2 regions of the Blautia sp. Marseille-P2398 genome follow, and region 1 is predicted to be linked to the other one. Evidence: riboswitches for the same ligand, from Rfam matches in the RefSeq annotation. Region 1 holds a riboswitch; the other holds the start of a gene.

Evidence for each region. Region 1 has a riboswitch for thiamine pyrophosphate ahead of thiS (sulfur carrier protein ThiS). Riboswitches for the same ligand answer to the same signal wherever they lie in the genome.
Region 2: it holds a riboswitch for thiamine pyrophosphate, as region 1 does, so the genes downstream of both, thiW (energy coupling factor transporter S component ThiW) here and thiS (sulfur carrier protein ThiS) in region 1, are expected to answer to the same signal.

The regions. Positions count from the first base shown of each region.
Region 1 is NZ_CAXSTD010000013.1:104,968-108,391, reverse strand. It holds gene ACESZG_RS14690 (DUF6320 domain-containing protein) at 1-1,014, shown strand, start outside; TPP riboswitch at 1,060-1,168, shown strand; gene thiS (sulfur carrier protein ThiS) at 1,422-1,625, shown strand; gene ACESZG_RS14680 (thiazole synthase) at 1,677-2,456, shown strand; gene thiH (2-iminoacetate synthase ThiH) at 2,723-3,424, shown strand, end outside.
Region 2 is NZ_CAXSTD010000028.1:5,641-9,064, reverse strand. It holds gene ACESZG_RS18510 (DUF1284 domain-containing protein) at 1-158, opposite strand, end outside; gene ACESZG_RS18505 (DMT family transporter) at 329-1,204, opposite strand; TPP riboswitch at 1,807-1,910, shown strand; gene thiW (energy coupling factor transporter S component ThiW) at 2,025-2,612, shown strand; gene thiM (hydroxyethylthiazole kinase) at 2,542-3,318, shown strand; gene ACESZG_RS18490 (MATE family efflux transporter) at 3,377-3,424, opposite strand, start outside.

The DNA of each region.
Region 1 (3,424 bases):
GTGGGATATATATTTTCTGATGAAACAACTTTTGAAGATGTACTTTTGTCTGTGAAGAAACAGTTCGAAGAAGAACTGGTAAAAGAAAAGATTGCCATGCATATGAGCGGATATGTGCGCATTGAGAAGAATCCTTTTGTACGTGCTGTTCCGTTGGAGATCAAGAAATATTTTCTGATGCTCGGAGCCAATCTGGGAAGCAGGAGCATTACGGCAGTTTATTCTAATATCGGCATTATTCGTTTGCCGGAGGAGTACAAAGAATATATTCAGCATTTTGGGATTTTTGCAAGTACCAATTCTTTGCAGATGTGTTCCTGTTCTTATGGGGATGAGATGGTACTGGGATTTACTTCCAAGATACCGAATGACAGTATCCAGAGGAATTTCCAGCGGATGCTTGGCGAGGAGAATGTTTCCCACAGAGAATTAAAGAATGAATTTCCGGGATATGGGGAAAAGCACAGGCTTGAGAAAAAAGAAAATCAGAAGGTTATCCAGACTTTCAGCTTCCTGTGTCTGGCAATTGCGGTAATTTGCGGAATGATTAATTTTATGATGGCAGGTGTACTGAACTGGTTCTGGTTTGCAGGAGCAGGATGTGCCTGTGCATGGCTGGTTGTTATGGTAGCATATTATAAACGCAGGAATATTCTGAAGAATGAAATGTGGCAGCTTTTGCTCATATCAGTAATCGCAATCCTATGGGACCGGTTTACCGGATGGAAGGGCTGGTCTGTGGATTTTGTGATTCCTTTCGGGATATTGGCAGTGCAGTTTTCTGTTCCTGTGATCGCAAAAATAAACCGTCTGGAAAGGGAAGAATATCTGTTTTATCTTGTACAGGCCGGAATTGCAGGACTGATTCCGATGATATTGGTTTGGATTGGAATCGTGCAGTTTGCCGTACCTTCAGTAATCTGTGCCGGAATCAGTTTTCTGACATTGGCTGCACTGTTTATCTTCTGCAAGAAGGATACGATGCGGGAGTTTCATAAGAAACTGAGGATGTAGAAATATGGTCTTGACACACATGGGATAAAAGATTATACTTTACCCATGTAAAGAAAGGGGAGCTTGTGAGTGCAGGCTGAGAGGAAGTCATCAACTTCGACCCATATACCTGATTTGGATAATGCCAACGTAGGAACCTATAAGATATGATTTTAAAGGGAGATGACGGGCATCTCCTTTTTATTTATCTCATGCATTTGAAGAAATTCAGCTGTCCGGTAATCAATCTGTAATAAGCGAGAGAAAGCCGGGGGCTTACAGGGAAATTTACATTATAACAGATGAATATTGGGAAAGATGAGAGTGAACAGAGTTCATGAAGGGGTGCACCACCGCGGGTGTATTCTTTTGTGGACTCTTTTTTATGTTGTAGAGGTCGGACCTTCTTTTCCCGGAAAGGAGAAAGTATGCTTATTACTGTTAATGGAAAAACAAAAGAATTGCAGAATACTCTTACAATAGGGCAATATCTGGAGGAAAACAGCTATGTGCCCAGCCAGATTGCAGTAGAATTAAATGAAAGAATTCTGTCAAAAGCCGAGTACAGCACTACTGTTTTACATGAAAATGACATACTGGAAATAGTCAGCTTCATGGGAGGTGGAAGATAAACAGGAATATCCTGATATCTCATTATAATATACGAAAGAAGGACTTAAATTATGAGTACAAATAATGAAGACAAACTGATTTTGGGAGGTCATGAATTTACTTCCCGTTTTATTCTGGGATCCGGAAAATTTTCTCTGGATCTGGTGAAAGCATGTATTGAAAAGGCAGATGCGCAGATCATCACTCTGGCTCTGCGTCGTGCCAATGAAGGTGGACTGGCAAATATTCTGGACTATATTCCGAAAAATGTTACTCTTCTTCCCAATACTTCAGGTGCCAGAAATGCAGAAGAAGCAGTTCGTATTGCCAGGCTTTCCAGAGAAATCGGATGCGGTGATTTCGTAAAAATCGAAGTGATCCATGATTCAAAATATCTGCTTCCGGATAACTATGAAACTGTTAAAGCTACAGAAATTCTTGCAAAAGAAGGATTTGTAGTAATGCCTTATATGTACCCGGATCTGAATGCAGCCAGAGATCTGGTAAATGCCGGAGCTGCCTGCATCATGCCGCTGGGTTCTCCGATCGGCTCTAATAAAGGTCTGTGCACTAAAGAATTTATCCAGATTTTGATTGACGAAATTGAGCTCCCGATCATTGTAGATGCAGGAATCGGACGTCCTTCTCAGGCGTGTGAAGCCATGGAGATGGGGGCATCTGCAGTTATGGCAAATACTGCGATTGCCACAGCAGGTGATGTGCAGATAATGGCTGAAGCATTTAAAAAAGCTATTGAAGCAGGACGAAGTGCATACCTTGCCGGACTGGGAAGAACCCTGGAAAAAGGTGCAAGCGCATCCTCTCCACTGACTGGTTTTCTTCATGAGTAATAAATAAAAAATCATTCTAAAATGAGATTTTTGATTATAGCAATCCTCGTAAATAATGCATTTAAGACAGTTCAGCGGCGTGCGAAAGACAAGGAAGATATCTGCAGGCGTGCTGACGCACGGCAAAGATATCTGACGCAGGATTTCACACTCTGATGGGCTGGATTAAGATGCATTATTTTAGAGGATTGCTATAACTGCGGAGTAGGTATTAATTTATAGGAAAACGAAAGTTGCCAAATGGTAATAAAGAGGAGAAAACATCAATGGAAACAACAGAAAAAAATATGGAACATGGGGAACACTTCAACGAAAGTATTGTCAATGAAGTGATTCTGGAAGATATGAAAAAGAACAGGATCGATCATATGAAATATCTTCCGGGAATGGAAGTACTGGAAGAATCAGACGTGATGGATCAGGTTATTTCTGCCATGAATGCTTACGATTATGATAAATATACAGAGGCAGATGTACGCAGGGCACTTGCTCATGATAACCGTACACCAGAGGATTTTCAGGCACTGCTGTCTCCGGCTGCATTGCCTCTTCTGGAGGAAATCGCACAGGCTGCGCAGAAAGAAACCAGGAAACATTTTGGGAACAGTGTGTATATGTTTACCCCTATTTATATTGCAAATTACTGTGAGAATTACTGTATTTACTGCGGATTTAACTGCCATAATAAGATCCGCAGAGCAAAGCTGAATGCAGAAGAGATTGATAAGGAAATGGCTGCTATCGCAAAGACAGGACTGCAGGAAATCCTGATTCTTACAGGAGAGAGCAGAGCAAAATCTGATGTAAAATATATCGGAGAAGCATGTAAGATTGCCCGGAAATATTTCAAAGTAATCGGACTTGAAGTTTATCCTATGAATTCAGATGAGTATGCACATCTCCATGAATGCGGAGCTGATTATGTAACGGTATTCCAGGAGACTTATAATTCAGATAAGTATGAAACT
Region 2 (3,424 bases), on a different contig from region 1:
TCTGTATCTGCATGAAGCTGTATCTTTGCTCCCTTCTGGAAAATATCCAGCATTTCCTGCATATGTGCGGAAAACCCGTTACTATATCCCTCACCCTTGAAATATGCAAGGCACATTCCATGGTGAGGGCGTAGTGGAATATTTTTTATAAAAGACATCTTTGTGCACCTTTCTCCTTAATTTTTTAACATATTGGATACTTTAACACAAAGCGTTTTTATTGACAACTTTTTTTATTTTATAGTTTACAATCCGATAATTCTATATACTGATCTGATTTCATCAGACTTACTGGATAAAATCAGAAAAATCCTTTTTTACTTTTTCTTCATTTACCAGCCTTAGCTACCCTCATATTATAAAGAAAGGTACCCAATGATGCCAGAATAATCAGCACATATCCTGTAAAGCTGTACTTATCCGGAATCTCTCCAAACAGGACAAATCCCAGCATCGTGGCAAAAATAATCTGCGAATAATCAAAGATGGAAATCTTCCCTGCAGGTGCATAGGTGTATGCAGCCGTAATCGTAAACTGTCCGCCCGCTGCGAATAATCCTGCCATCAGCAATGTCACAAGCTGCTTCATACTCATGGGTGTGAAATGGAACAACATCCAGGGTACAACCGACAAGCAGGAGAAAAATGAAAAATAAAACACGATAACCGGTCCCTTCACTCCGTGAGTTCCCAGTACACGCACCATCGTATACGCAATTCCTGCTCCCAGTCCACCGCAGACTCCAATCAGTGCCGGAACAAGTGCCGCATTCTGAAATCCCGGTTTCACTACAAATAAACATCCGATAAATGCCAGCGCAACACACGCAGCCTGTGCCGGTCTGATCTTTTCCTTTAATAAAAGGAATGAAAAAATAATCGCAAAAAACGGAGATAACTTATTCAGGATCGATGCATCTGCCACCAACAGATGGTCAATGGCGTAAAAGTTACACAGAATCCCCAGTGTCCCGCACACACAACGCAGGATCAGTGGTCCCCAGTATTTCTTATCCACCTTCGGCACTGTACGATTTTTACAGAGAATCACCGCCGCAAACACCGCCGCCACCAGATTCCGGAAGAAACTCTTCTCCACAGACGGCAGATCACCTGCCAGACGCACACTCACATTCATACAAGCAAAGAAAAACGCCGACAGGATGATCATTATCATACCCTTTATGTAATTTTCCTGTTTCATCAGATTTAACCTGCCTTTCTGTCCATGCAGACAGCTTCTTTTTATCATATGCTGTCTGTCATCTACCTGTTAATCATAGCACGGACAACTGTTTTAGTACAAATAGATTTTTTATTCCAATTCGTCCTAAACCATGTTATACTATAAGAGCTGTCGAACCTCCAGCAGAAAGGAGGTGAGTTTCATGGAAGAAATTCTCGTCACATTTCTTGTCTCTGTTTTAGCAGGCGTAGTTAGCTACTACATATGCAAATGGCTGGACGGCAGACACTAGACAGCAACAGCCCAAACGGAACAGCTCACCGTAACGAGCAAGAAAGCCCTCAGAGCTGCAACTCTGAGGGCTTTTGTTTCTTTAGTTCGCTTCATGGAATCTCGTCACATTCCTTAGCTACTGTTAGTATATGCTGAAAAAAATAAAAAGTCAACTTAAAAATAATATTAGGTAGTATAAATTTACTGTAGGAAATTTACCCTGCTTTTACATCCCATTGACTTTTCCAAAAGCTTGTGTTACTCTAAAGCGTGTTTGAAAATTGTAACGCACATCTTGCGTAAAGCATTTTTCAAATACGCTCTAACAAAAGAAAATCTGCATAATGGATAATAACAACGGGAGCCTGTGGGACAGGCTGAGAGGAAGATAGATCTTCGACCGCACCTGATATGGATAATGCCAGCGTAGGGACTGTATTTGTATATTAAAATCTGCCAGTGTGTTATTCCGGCAGATTTTTTTGCAGGATTTTATCTGCTTCCTGCACAACTGATAATGTCTGCTTCGGCAGACCAAATCTTAATTTCAAGGAGGTTCATTATTATGAACACAGACAGATCAAAAACACTCAGAATGGTCATGCTCGCCATGATGGTTGCCATCGGCGTTGTCATCTCACCTATTCTGAGAATCGAGGGTATGTGCCCTACTGCACACCTGATAAACATCGTCTGTTCCGTACTTCTGGGACCGTGGTATTCATTGCTTTGTGCCACTCTCATCGGAATCATCCGAATGATGTTTATGGGTATCCCGCCACTTGCACTGACAGGTGCCGTATTCGGCGCATTTTTATCAGGCGTTTTCTACCGCGCTTCTCATGGAAAGATTATCTGCGCAGTGATCGGTGAAATCTTCGGAACCGGTATCATAGGCTCTCTGGTTTCCTATCCTGTAATGGCATTTCTTATGGGCAGAAGCGGACTGAACGCATTTTTCTATACACCAATGTTTCTGGCAGCAACCTGCATGGGCGGCACCATTGCCTACTTCTTCCTGAAGGCCTTAAGTCACGCAGGAATGCTTGCCAAATTTCAGCAAAGCCTTGGAGCAAAAGTATATGACCGTAAATCAGACAAATCCCAGACAATTGACCAGAGCAGCACAGCCGCTGATTCATTGCATCACTAATCCGATTTCTATTCATGACTGTGCGAATATTATTTTGGCGGCCGGAGGCCGCCCGATCATGGCAGAACATCCGGCAGAAGTAGCTGAGATCACCAGAAACTCTCATGCACTGGCACTGAATCTTGGAAATATCACTGATGCACGTATGAAATCCATGCCTGAATCTCTGAAAATCGCTGCCAGTCTCCACATACCCGTTATGCTTGATCTGGTAGGAACCGCCTGCAGCAATCTGCGCTATGAATTTGCGCAGAAGCTTATGAACATCCACATGCCTGAACTCCTTAAAGGAAATATGTCTGAACTTCTTGCCATGTCCGGACAGACCGCACATGCAATCGGAATTGACGCAGGCGTACAGGATGTGCTTACAGATGCCAATCGTTCCCATCTGAAAGAACTGTTCCAGGAAAAGGCTTCCCAGTGGAATACCACACTTCTTATCACAGGCAAGGAAGATATGATCGTCTCCGCCAACAAGTGTGAATTTATCACAAACGGTACTCCTGCCATGTCACAGATCACAGGAACCGGATGTATGCTTGGAATGATCTGTGCCACCTATCTGGCAGTTACAGACTCATTTACAGCTGCCGTCTCAGCAGCCAGAGAATTTGGCACAGCAGGAGAAAGAGCAGAGAAAAACAGCTCCGGACCCGGAAGCTTCCAGACAGAGCTGTTCGATCAGTTTTACAATCTTTTATAAAAAAGTTCCCGTCAGACAATATGGACAAATTTCTTCCATATCATCTGCGGGAACTTTTTTATACTATTTCCGCACTGCGCATTTTTCCCAGTTCTCGTCTCGCAAA